2 regions of the Clostridium algidicarnis genome follow, and region 1 is predicted to be linked to the other one. Evidence: riboswitches for the same ligand, from Rfam matches in the RefSeq annotation. Region 1 holds a riboswitch; the other holds the start of a gene.

The links. Region 1 has a riboswitch for cobalamin ahead of BV55_RS0104605 (YitT family protein). Riboswitches for the same ligand answer to the same signal wherever they lie in the genome.
Region 2: it holds a riboswitch for cobalamin, as region 1 does, so the genes downstream of both, BV55_RS0106245 (DUF2292 domain-containing protein) here and BV55_RS0104605 (YitT family protein) in region 1, are expected to answer to the same signal.

The regions. Positions count from the first base shown of each region.
Region 1 covers NZ_JNLN01000001.1:922,179-929,153, forward strand. The annotation lists gene BV55_RS0104590 (ABC transporter ATP-binding protein) at 1-1,485, opposite strand, end outside; gene BV55_RS0104595 (MarR family winged helix-turn-helix transcriptional regulator) at 1,506-1,973, opposite strand; gene BV55_RS0104600 (YitT family protein) at 2,453-3,301, opposite strand; gene BV55_RS0104605 (YitT family protein) at 3,323-4,213, opposite strand; cobalamin riboswitch at 4,521-4,702, opposite strand; gene BV55_RS0104610 (undecaprenyl diphosphate synthase family protein) at 4,787-5,428, opposite strand; gene BV55_RS0104615 (DEAD/DEAH box helicase) at 5,861-6,975, shown strand, end outside.
Region 2 covers NZ_JNLN01000001.1:1,247,809-1,254,783, forward strand. The annotation lists gene BV55_RS0106235 (DNA-3-methyladenine glycosylase I) at 26-586, shown strand; gene BV55_RS0106240 (folate family ECF transporter S component) at 652-1,164, opposite strand; cobalamin riboswitch at 1,877-2,060, shown strand; gene BV55_RS0106245 (DUF2292 domain-containing protein) at 2,303-2,449, shown strand; gene BV55_RS14860 (DUF4430 domain-containing protein) at 2,556-5,288, shown strand; gene BV55_RS0106255 (cohesin domain-containing protein) at 5,437-6,072, shown strand; gene BV55_RS15800 (DUF4430 domain-containing protein) at 6,090-6,975, shown strand, end outside.

The DNA of each region.
Region 1 (6,975 bases):
ATCATCAAAAATGTATATTTCAGGTCTTCTAACCAAGGCACGTGCAATAGATAAACGTTGCTTTTGTCCACCAGAAACATTAGTACCACCTTGAGCTATCACTGAATTAAATCCCTCTTCCATATTTGATATGAAATCTGTAGCTTGAGCTATATTAGCTGCTTTTTTTATTTCATCTTCTGTAGCATCCTCTTTACCATATCTTATATTATCTGAAATAGTACCTGTAAATAATACTGCTTTTTGAGGTACAAATCCTATTTTAGATCTAAGTTCGTCTTGAGACATTTCTCTTAAATCTACTCCATTAATTAAGATACTTCCATTGTTAATATCATAAAATCTTGGTATAAGACTTATGATTGTAGATTTACCTGAACCAGTACCACCAATAATTGCAGTGGTTTCTCCAGGTGCCGCACTAAAAGAAATATCTCTTATAACAGAACTTTCTGATCCTGGATAATTGAAACTTACATTTTTAAATTCAACATAACCTTTCTTTGATACTGCCTTTTTAATATCTTTAGGATCATTTATCACTGGAACAATATCTAAAACTTCATTAATTCTTGATGCTGAAACTGAAGCTCTTGGTATCATAATAAACATCATAGAAACCATAATTAATGAAAACATTATTTGCATAACATATTGTATAAATGCCATCAAGTCTCCCACCTGCATATTTCCAGCATCAATACGTTTTGCTCCAAACCATATAATTGCAATTGTAGTAAAGTTCATGACCAGCATCATTAACGGCATTAATATAGACATAAGCTTATTTACCTTAATAGCTGTACTTGTAAGGTCATGGTTTGCTTCATTAAATCTCTCTCTTTCATGATCGTTACGATTAAAAGCACGTATTACTCTAATACCTGTAAGACCTTCACGTAATACTAAATTTAGTTTATCAAGTTTTATTTGCATTGATTTAAAAAGTGGTAGGCCCTTTCTTGCTATAATAGTTATAATTCCAATTAATACTGGTATAACTACTACAATAATAATAGAAAGCTTCCTATCCTTTGAAACCGCCATAATAATACCACCAATGCACATCATAGGTGCACTTATCATCATACGCATAATAATTACAAGAACCTGTTGAACTTGAGTAATATCATTAGTCGTTCTAGTAATAAGCGATGATGTTCCAAGCTTATCGAACTCTTCTATAGAGAAACCTTCTACCTTAGTAAAAAGTCCTTTTCTAAGATCTCTACCAAATCCTGTAGCTACCTTTGATGATAAAAAGCTTGCAGTAATAGTACATATAGTTCCACCTAGTGCAACTAATAACATAAATCCTCCTATTTTTAATATATAGTCTGTATCTCCATTTACTATCCCATTATTTACTATATCTGACATCAATGTAGGTAAATATAACTCAGAAAGGGACTGGAAAAATACCAATACAAGTACCAAAATTATAGGTACTTTGAATGGCTTTAAATTTTTAAATAACTTAATCATAAGTAATCATCTCCAACAATTTAAATTTTTGTATTATTAACATTTAGCTTTATATCACAGGAATCCATAAGATTATCCCTTACTTGCATTAATAACCGTCTTAGTAACATCTGCTCTTCTTGTGTAAAATTACTAAAACATTCTTTGTCTATGGTTCTCATAACTTCGTGAACATCTTTCCAGGCTTCTTCCCCTTGCTCAGTTATATATACCCTTGATATTCTTTGATCTAATGAATCTTGACGACGTTCCACAAGTTTAGCTTTTTCCATTCTTTTAAGCATCACAGTAATAGTCGCAGGTTTAATATTAAGTTTCTTAGCTAATTCTTTTTGACTTTGGCCATTTTCCTTTGATAATGCTAATAACATTGGTGGTTGACCAGGATAAATTCCAATTTCATCAAGTAACATATGTGTACGATGATAGTGAAATCTTATGACTTGGTAAAATGTGTTGTATAAAGAATCGTGATCATAACTATCCATTTAACTCCTCCTAACTAGTTAGCCGACTAACTATAATAAATATTATCACCTATATATATATTAGTCAATAACCTTTTATCATAAATCTTTTAACAAGTTATTAACATTAGTAAATTATTATTAATGTATACGTAACCATGCTATTGCACATTCTTCACACTTAATTTTAACACTTACTTCCTTTTAATTATTGCAAATATTTATCTTTGTATTTTTGTATAGCATTTAATTTAAAAACTTCTCGCTAATCTTTGATTAGTCCTCTAACTATAAATTTATATTTTTATACTATATTAAGCTACCATAATTTATCCCCTGGTTGAGCTTTAATATTAATAAATGTACTCTGTAAAGCAAAGAACTCCGCTAATATAAAAACACTCCTAATCAAAATAGCCTTGCTATATAAATAATTAAAAAACTACAAAATAAAAAGAGAAAAGCCTAAACTTTTCTCTTAGTTCTTTCTTGTAATTTGGTTAAATACCTATCTTAAATCCCTCACCTATAGCCTCATGAACACTTCTAACTATTATAAAAGCATCCTTATCTATTCCTTTAATATACTTATTTAATTTTATTACCTCTCTTCTATCTAGAACCGTAGTTATAACCTCTTTTGTTTCTTCTGTATATCCTCCATTGGCAGAATATATTGTAATTCCTCTTTCTAATTCATCCATAATATATTTTTTGACTTTATCACCATTTGAACTTATAACCACAACTTCTTTACATATATTAAAGCCTTCAATTACTGAGTCAATTACAAAGCTATTTATAATAACTCCAAGTAATGCATACATACCAATTCTTAAACCAAAGGTAGCTCCAGCCATAAGCGTTATTGTGAAATCTGATATTAATAAGGCTACCCCCATATTAATGTTAAAAATCTTATTTATTATTTTAGCAATTATATCAGTGCCACCAGTAGATGCATTTTGATAAAATATGATGCCCATACCTATACCAGTCATTAATATACCAAATATTAATTCTATAATCATATCGTTTACTAAAGGCCCACTTAAAGGCCATAGCTTTTCCATTATCCATATCATGCCTGAAAGTTCTAAACTTGTATATATAGTTTTTGCTCCAAAGGCCTTTCCTATGATTAAGAAGCCTACGGTAAATAAGATTAAATTCATCATCATCATCAAAGCACCAACAGGGAACTTAGGTAAATAATAATTAATTATTAAACCAAGTCCATTAACTCCTCCAGTAGCTAAATTATTAGGCATAAGAAAAAAGTACATACCTGATGCCACCATTAAATTACCTATACTTATAAAAATTAATTCCTTTCCCTTCTCTCTCATAATACCCCCCCTATAATTTTATTATATAACCGATCGTAAAAATCCATTTCCGTGAACATCTGCCGCTTCCGAAACTGAAATAAGAGCTGACTCATCTATTTCTTCTACTAATTTTTGAACCATATTTAATTCATTTTCACTAACTACACAGTATATTATCTTCCTTTTGACACCAGTATATGCCCCCTCACCGTAAAGGAAGGTAGTGCCTCTTCCTATCTTTTTAATTATGCAATCTGATACTTCTTCTTCCTTAGACGTAACTATTAATAATATCTTTTTCTTATTAAAGCTATTTAAAACCTTATCTATAACCACTGATTTTATATACATCAATAATAAAGTATAAAGTGTTAATGTAAGATTTGTAACGAAGATTCCCATCATTGCAATTACACCATTTAGAGCAAAGTATAAAGTGGACATTTTCATTCCATTTCTTTTTCGAAGGATTATAGCTACTATGTCAGTCCCTCCTTGAGAGGCACCTTGTTTAAATATCATTCCCATTCCTATTCCACTCACAACGGCTCCTGCTAAAGTTGATATAAAAATATCCTCTATTTTAAGTACACTTACCATATCCTTTGTTAAAACTAAAAATATAGACATTGATACCATTCCAATAAAACTTAAAACTACAAACTCTCTATTTACTAACTTATACCCTATAATAAATACCGGTATATTAATAATAAAAACCCAATACCCTGAAGGTATATTTGATACATATTGTAAGATAAGAGATATCCCTGCAGCTCCTCCACTTAAAAGTCTATGAGGTATTATAAATGCATTGATTGCAATAGAATAAAGGAAACTTCCTATTAAAATATTAATTACCTTAACGTACCATTCCTTTTCCTTTTCTTTTTCTTTTCTGATTTCTCTGTGACTTTTGATTTTACTCATTTAGATATTCTCCCCACATATTTTTTTTACTAAGCTATAGTATCAACAATTTCCATGATGCTAACATCTCCTAAAAGATATAAACTAATCTCTATACTTTCTTACCACTAATGCTTAAATTGAAAAAGTTATTAGTTACATTAATGATGATAGATACTAAATGACTCATAAAAATTAAATAAATAAAACCTCCGTAAAACGGAGGCATAAAGTATCTAATCTTATGAATCAATAAGCTCAATAATTACACAACAAAAAAATCAGTATTATTAATACTTATTATTCATGGCTTTGCTTCCCTCCGAAGTCCCATACATTGTCTAAGGCAGGTCTCCTGACTCACGGGTCATCCTTCACCATCCTTCCCAGAGAAAGAGATAATCTCCAGTGGATTTGGTTTTGTCGCCGTATACAGTAGCGGGGGCTGTAGTGGATCTTCACCACTTTCCCTATTAAACCTAAAAAGGTACCTAAAACAATTATTATTTTATTATGCTACGCTTTAATTATATCAGTTATTTATGCTCTATTCAACAGGTTACAATCAGTGAAGTCTTTATATTTAATATCCTATTATCCCCCAAGAGTTATATCTTGAGCATCATACCAATTTATTGCATCATAAAAATGTTTTTCTTTAAAATTTGGCCAATAATCTTCTATTATATAAAAATCAGAATAAATAGACTGCACTGGAAGAAATCCACTTAATCTTCTTCGTCCTCCCCACCTTATAATTAAATCCATTTTTGAAACATCGTAAGATTGAATTTGATTTGTAATGTTATTGCTTACACTTTTAGACCTCTTTAGATGCTCAAGATCCCACTTCCAACTATAATTAACAAGAAAATTAACCTTCATTCCTCCCTTCCCAAAGACCCTCCTTGTAGTATAAGGAAGCAATTCTTTTGGAAACATTGGAGATTTAGTATTTCCTACTACAAGAAGTTCAGCATCCTCCTTTAAAAGTATGTTTACAGAATTAATACAAGCCTCTGTAAATGCCTTTATTTGTTCCCTTGGTCTTTTAGTATTATCTACTGTAAATCCATAATAGGTTATCTCTTTAATTCCTAGTTTTTCACATAACTTAAAAAGTAATAATCCAGGATCAATACCTGATTTATATCCGCTTTCTTTAGATAAGCCTTTATCTATAGCCCATCTTCTATTGCCATCTGGAATTATTCCTATGTGATTTGGTATTCTCATTGCTTTCACCTCAAATGTTCCATATATTACACAAGTATAAATTAATAGTTACTTTTTATAATAAATACTCTGCCTTTTATATTATTAACATCCATAGAAAATTTAACCACATAAGTTGTGTATTATTTAATATATTTTAGGGAAATCCATTAGTTTGTGTTATTATATTAAAGTCGTAAAATATTATCACCCTTATAAAAATACAAATATAAATATCTTTTACTATAATTAAATATTATGATTTTTAAAACTGTGAATTTTATTGATATTTATCAACAATAATATATACTAAAATACGTAATTAAAAATGGTGGTTTCTTAAATGTTGTATTATCATAATAATGATTGTTTAGTTTAAAATAAAATTACACAATGTCATTTAATAGATTTAGCTCATTTAAAACTTAGAATATCCACCTTTAAGGAGAAAAAATGTTATTTGAAAACTTAAATATTATAACCCCAATAAAAAAGGCTTTAAAACTTGAAGGATATGAAAAGCCAACACCTATACAAGAGCAGTCTATTCCCCCTATACTTAATGGAAGAGACTTTCTAGGTTGTGCACAAACTGGTACTGGTAAAACAGCTGCCTTTGCTATACCTATACTTCAGCTTATGATTAATAAAGAAAACCCTAAGTCAAAATCCAACCATATTAAGGCACTTATACTTGCTCCTACTAGAGAACTTGCTATTCAAATTGGTGAAAGCTTTGAATCTTACGGGAAATATATAGACCTTAAAACCTTAGTTATCTTTGGTGGCGTATCTCAAAATCCACAAACTAATGCATTAAAATCTGGAGTGGATATTTTGGTTGCAACACCTGGAAGATTAATTGACCTGGTTAATCAAAAGTTTATTGATCTACATCGTGTAGAGTTCTTTGTCCTTGATGAGGCAGATTGCATGCTTGATATGGGTATGATACATGATGTAAAAAAAATCATAACAAGATTACCTGTAACTAGGCAAAACATGTTGTTTTCAGCAACTATGCCAAACGAGATTAAAAAATTAGTGGATTCCATCTTAAAAGATCCAGTTAAAGTTGCAGTAGCACCTGTTTCTTCTACTATTGATACTGTTGATCAATCAGTATACTTTGTTTCAAAAAAGAATAAAAGATCATTACTAATTCACTTATTGGAAGACAAATCTATTGTTTCTGCTCTAGTATTTTCAAGAACAAAGCACGGAGCAAATAAGATAACTGAAGACCTAGTTAAGGCAGGAATAAATGCTCAAGCTATACATGGAAATAAGTCACAATCTGCAAGGCAATTAGCTTTAAGCAATTTTAAAGAAGGCAAAACAAGAGTTTTAGTTGCAACAGATATAGCCGCAAGAGGCATTGATATAGACCATTTATCTCATGTTATTAACTTTGATTTAACTAATGTACCAGAAACCCATGTCCACAGAATCGGAAGAACTGGTAGAGCTGGTTTAAATGGAATAGCAATATCCTTTTGTGATGAGGAAGAATTTGCATATCTTAAAGATATAGAGCATCTTATAGAAAAATCTATCCCAGTTGTAAA
Region 2 (6,975 bases), 330 kb from region 1:
ATAAAATGTATAAGGAGAGGCTAAAATGAATAGATGTCCATGGTGTAAAGATAATGAGATTTATATTAAATATCACGATGAAGAGTGGGGTGTACCTGTACATGATGATATAAAACACTTTGAATTCTTAGTATTAGAATCAGCCCAGGCAGGTTTAAGCTGGATAACTGTGCTTAAAAAGAGAGAAGAATATAGGCGAGTTTATGATGATTTTGAACCTATAAAAGTATCACAATATGATGAAAAAAAGGTAAATGAATTAGTGCAAAATCCAGGGATAATAAGAAATAAAAAGAAAATAGAAGCATCCATAAACAATGCTAATAAGTTTATAAATATACAAAAGGAGTTTGGAAGTTTTGATAATTATATATGGAACTTTGTAGACGGATCACCCTTAATTAATAAGTGGGAAGATATATCTAAGGTTCCTGCTACATCAGAACTTTCTGATAGGATATGTAAGGACTTAAAATCTAGAGGATTTAAATTTTTAGGGTCAACGATAATCTATGCATATCTTCAGGCTATAGGTGTTATTAATGATCATATAACTAATTGCTTTAGAGATACACAAATACTATAATAAAAACCAAGGAGCACCAAGAAATACTTGGTGCTCCTTTGAGTATTTTTTTATTATAAGAGATATTATATCTCTTTTTCTATTTTTGTTCCTAAGTACTTCCATGTAAGAGATAAAGTTATAACCTCTATAGGAAGCATAATTAATGCTTTAAGTATTCTAGTTTGAGTTATTAATATAAATGCTTTATCAAATAATATAGCAAGCCAAAGGGTATTTAAGAATATATGCACAATTAACGTTATAAGTACAGATGAAACTATAAATCTTGTTATAGTTTTAGGCTTTTTATAAAGCACTAACCCATAAATTAGTCCTACTATAAATGCACTTAAAGTAAATCCTGGAAAGAAGGGTCCTTTAGGAACTAAGATGGCACCAATAAGATCCTCTACTCCTGCCATAACTCCCCCATATACGGGACCAAAGAGCATAGCACTTAAAGCTATGGGTAAAAACGCAAAACTTATCTTTATTGTAGGTAAAAGTTGTATAGATAAGAATCTAGATAGTATAAAGGTTATTGCAATAAATAATGCCATAGTAACAATTTTTTTTGATGTAGTCATTTTTGCCATTTTAATCACTGCTACTTAAAATATGGACAAATATATCCATATCAAGGTTTTTACTTTTAAGATTACATTTGCATCTTAAAAGTCATAAACTCCCGACTAGCCATCGGTACACATAACATTGGTTTTATTATTAAATTTTGTACCTTGTAGACTTAGTTAAATATATTTTGTCTAGTAGCGTACTCCTTTTTATTTATTTTAATTTAAGCTTTCATATTTTCTTAAAAGGCTTAGGTGAATAAGATCTATTCACTGGTTATATAATATTTTAAATAGGTTGTCTAGAAGAATATTATTTTATTACAAATATACAACTATTTAAATTAAATAGAAAGTAATAGTTTATTGCTTCCTATACCATTATATCAAATACACCGACAATTTACAGAAAATTCGCAAATAAAACTTATAAAAATATTAAACTTTAAATGATAATTAGATAAATTTTCCCCCATTTAATTCAGAGTATTTTAAAGGTGTTTGTAAAATTTAGTGTTTGGCATTACAAAGCTCAATGATATTGTGTTTAAATAAACTATGGAAAGATTTGAACAGTAAGTTTGTATGATATTAGAATCTTATTGCAAAAGGGTAATCACCATAAGTGATGGGAAACTAATTAAATCTAATGATGCAAATAATGAAGGAATTGATGAATTTATATCTTAGTATAATATAATAAATCAATTGACAAAATGAAGGAAGATATATAATGAATATTATGTTTTATGGTTGCATATGCAATAATAGGGAATAAGGTTAGAATCCTTAGCAGCCCCCGCTACTGTAATAGCTACGAAACTCTACTAAAGTCATTAAGATTAATTCTTGAGAAGACAAAGAGGATTAGGATGGAAGCTATAAGTCAGGAGACCTGCCATAAAATGAAAGTGTAAGATTTCGGCGGGAAATTAATGCCATAACTATGCAGCGACTACTCTGTATATGTTGAGTATGCCATGTGTTATTAAGTGCTTAAAGCCCTAGAAATGGGGCTTTTTTTATTTGTAATTTTAGATAACTATAAAGTGATTTTTAGGTTATGAATATGAGTTCCTTTTGGAAAGGTATTAGGATAGAATAAAGTTTACATGAAAAGACAAGCTTCACAAAGTAGTATATAGGGGGGATAAGAACAATGGATGAAAAGCATTACAAATTAAATGAAAAGGAGGAAAAATTATTAAAAATAATCAAAGAAGTAGAATTTGGTGAGATGAAGGTTATTGTTCAAGATGGATTACCTATTAGAGTTGAAGAACTAAAAAAGTCAATTAAGTTATAAACGAAAATATTGTACTGACCAGAAAACTGGAGGTGCCAGGGGTAAATTAATAGTTAAAAGTAACTATTAATCAAATTAAACCAACAGAAAGTAAGGGGGTATAATTGTGAAAAAGAAAAATTTAACGCTGAAGAAAATGCTTAGTGTACTACTAGTTGCATTTATGTTTTTTGGGATTTCAGCTAGTGCAATTTCTAACACATTTAAGAAGGCTAGTGATTCAAAGCCAAAGGGTTATGTAACAGTATCTATGGAAAAATTCACATTGGGTCTTGGTTATATAGTAGAACCGGTAAAGGTACCTATATATGAAAATACTAGGGTATCTGAGGTAATCACTAATTTATTAGGTGAAGGGAATTATCGTATTACGGGAGAGATAGATAAAGGGTTCTATCTAGCCTCTGTAAAGGACAAGGACAAAAGAAAGGTAAATATCCCTCAATATATATTAGATGAATGTGGAGATGTTGATGAGGATAGAACGGAAGATGACTGGCTAGGTGAGTTTGATTATACTAGTATGTCTGGGTGGATGTATTCTGTAAATAATAAGTTCCCTAACTTTGGGGCTGCTGAATATTATCCAAAAGACGGAGACGTTATTAGATGGCAGTTTACTGTTTATGGTTATGGGTCAGATATTGGTGGTGGATTTGAAGGGGACGCAACTTCTGGTTCCTTTGAAGGATCATATAAACCTATTGCTAATAAAGGTGAGCTTACTGCAAAATTAGCAGAAATCAATAGCTCAAAAGAGAAAGCTGCTATTCTTTCAAAAGCAGGTGTACAAGCAGCCTATGACAAAGCTTACAGGGTAGCTCAGGTGGTGGATTCATCACAAGAGAGCGTAGATCAGGCATTTACTACTCTTGACAATGCAGTTAATGGAACTAAACCTGGTAATCCAGAGGATCCAGAAAAATCAACTAATCCAGAAGAACCAAGTAAACCGGAAGAACCAGCTAAATCAATAGATTTAATTAAGTCAAATCCGAGCATAGAAACAGCTATAGATGAAACAGCAGCTTTAATGTATAAAAACACACCAAATCCTGTTCTTGGAACCCTTGGTGGAGAGTGGACAATGCTTTCATTAGCAAGGGCAGGATACACTGTTCCAGAAGAATATTATGAAAAATATTATATTAATGTTGCAAATGAATTAAAGGAAAAGGGAGGAGTTCTTCATAAAGTTAAGTATACTGAATACTCAAGAGTTATATTAGGACTTACAGCCATAGGGAAAGATGTAACAAATGTTGCAGGATATAACTTACTTGAAAAATTAGCGGATTTTAATTCTGTAAAGAAACAAGGAATAAATGGACCTATATTTGCATTAATTGCACTTGATACTAATAATTATGAAATACCTATAATGAAAGATGTAAAGGTTCAAACTACAAGAGATATCCTTATAGATTATATATTAGATTTGGAAATAACAGATAAAAATGGTGTAGTTGGTGGTTGGGCACTAACAGGTAAGACTCCAGATCCAGACATAACTGGAATGGCGCTACAATCTTTAGCTAAATATAAAAATGATGAAAAAGTTAAACCTTATATTGATAGGGCAGTTAAGGTTTTAGCTAATCTTCAAAATGACAAGGGTGGCTACTCAAGTTGGGGATCAGTAAATAGTGAGAGTATAGCACAGGTTATAGTAGCTTTAACTGCACTTGGTATAGATCCAAGCAAGGATACAAGATTTGTTAAAGGTGAAGGAAGTTGGGTTATTTCTGCTATTATGGACTTTTACGTTAGTGGTGGAGGATTTAAGCATGTGTTAGATCAAGAGATAAATGGCATGGCAACGGATCAAGGTATGTATGCCATAGTTGCCTATGATAGATTTGTAAATGGAAAGAATTCTCTTTATGATATGACAGATGCGAAAGAGGTTAAGAGTCTTGAAGATAAGGCAGTAATATCAGCGCCGGAGAGAATTAATGGTAATAAGGGAACAGAGTTTAAGATGCAAGTTAAACTTGGAAGCTGGCCAGAAGGAAACTTTAAATTATTAGAAAGTATAATAAATATTCCAGATAGCATTGAAATTACCGAAGTATCAATGAGTGACAGTATGAGCGGAGGACTTCCAGATTTCGGAGTAGAAGATGGCAAACTACGTACTGTATATACTAATACAGGGCTTAAAGATATATCATTTAAGCCTACGGAATTCCCTTCAGAAGTAATGACAATTACAGCAAAGTTAACTGAAGATCTTCAAAAGGATACAAAGTTATCAATTAATATTGAGGACCTTACATTAAAGGCTGGTTCAGACTCTTCTAAAACAAACAAATTTGATGTAAGTAAGTCAGAAGCAAATATAATAATTGGAGAACAATTAACAGCAAATGCAAGACAGCTTTATAAAGGGGATGGGGTAGATCTTATTCCAGGAAGCAAATCAGCTATAGCAGTAGAGTTTACTAACTTAATAGATACTCCTCATATTATGTTAAATGATAATATTACAATGCTTCATTCAAAGGAGATATCAGATAAGACAGGGATTACGACTTATGTTGCTTTAGTTGATACTACTGTAGCTTTAGATGGATTAAAGGATATAAATAGGTATGATATAAGCAGTAAAAAGAAGGCAGATACCCTTAAGTTTGGAGATTCAAATGGTGATAACACCGTAAATGCACAGGATGCTTTAAATACTTTATCAGGGTGGCTACGTAAAACTGGAACTCCAGATAATAATTCCATACTTTCTATGAATGTTACTGGAGATTCAAGAATTGATACTTATGATGTGCTTTCTATGATGGAAGCTTACGTAAATGGAATCGAATATAAGGTTATAGGAAAATAAATCTTTATTAAGAGAAAAATGGTGACAATGTTAGAGATTAGATAAACTTTTAGGCATTAACAAGTAATGTTTAGCTTACATGATAAATATAGGGCAACCCATAGGAAACTTCCTATGGGTTGCATCTAATGTTTAGGAGGGTCTTATTGTGATAGATAAAATTAAAAATATGACTAGAAAACAAAAAATAATTGGAGCATCTACAGCTGTAATAATTGTAGCTTTAATTATCTTTTTGATTTTTAAAATCTTTTGGGTAATAAAAACCCCCACACTTACTTTAGTACCACCAGCACCTATAGAGGTTTCAAATAGAGATGAAATAATTATAGATATAGTTTTATCAGACCTACCTAAAAATATATATCCAGCAGCAAGTTCAACTTTAGGATTTGATAAAAATAAGCTTGAATTTACAGGAACAAAGCTTGGAACTATGATGACTCATGGAGATGTGACAATAGATAAAAATTCTTTTGATATTCCTCTTTGGAATTGTAATGTAGAAAATGCAAATAAGGGAGGTCAGATAAATACTATGTACTTAGATATGACTGCAGGAAAGTACGCTTATTCTAATGAAGGATTTGATAAAAAGTCAAAAAATGTGGTGCTTAGATTAGGATTTAAATTGAAAGATAGTGCAGTAAAAGGTGAAGTATATAATATTACTATTCATGATGCAGTAATGGCTACTGTAAATGGAGATAAAGAAAAAACCAGTCTTGCTACAAATCAAAACACGCTAAGAGCTAAAAGCTGTAAGATAGTAGTTAAAAAATAAGTGAGGGGGGATGTTTTGTGAAAAAGAATTGGAAGAAGATAGTTATACCAGTGCTTTTAATAGCTGTGATTATAATGGGGTCTTTAACAGCATGGTCAATATATAAGCAAAAGGGCAATTCTAGAAGTGATGACATTCCAAGTGATGGGGTAGTTTCGGCCTCGGTATTTAAAAAACTTATGAAAAGTCATGATATGAAGATGTTTAGTGGAGAAGAGGATGGCATAAAGTATCAATGGCTATTTTTAGGCAATGATATAAAAAAACCAAAAGACATAAATTTATTAATGAAGTTTAATAATGATAAATTAGATTTAATAAAGGATCAAACCAAATCAGAATGGATACAGGGCTTTAGTTTTAAGGAAGAGGATTCTATTGATTATAATCCAACAATATCTATTGAACTAAATAATAAATGGGATTGCAGTGGAGCAGATATCTATAAATTTGACGAAGAGAGCAATAGCTATAAAATAATATCAGGAGCTAGCGTTGAGAATTCAGGAAATACCATGATAACCTTCATTCATTTAGATAATAAAGGAAAGTTCTACATAGTAGGTACAGGAGAATCCTTAGATACAGCTTCTAGTAAAGAAGAAAAGAAAAAAGAAGAGGAAAAGATTGGTGAATCTCCTAAGTATTTAATAGATAGTAACTCTGGAGAAGTTAATAAGTCAGGAAAATCAGGAGTAGGTACCTATACTAATAAATCTAAAGAAAAGTATAAGTCCACCGCAAAAAAAAGAGCACAAATGGCAAAGGGCTCTGATAAAAAAGATAAGTATCAAACAGATCCTATTCCAGAGGGAAAGCCAGTACCTATAGAATGGCAAGATACATCAGTTGATAAAAGCAAAGTTAGACATGCTACCCTTTCTATTAGATGCGATACATTAT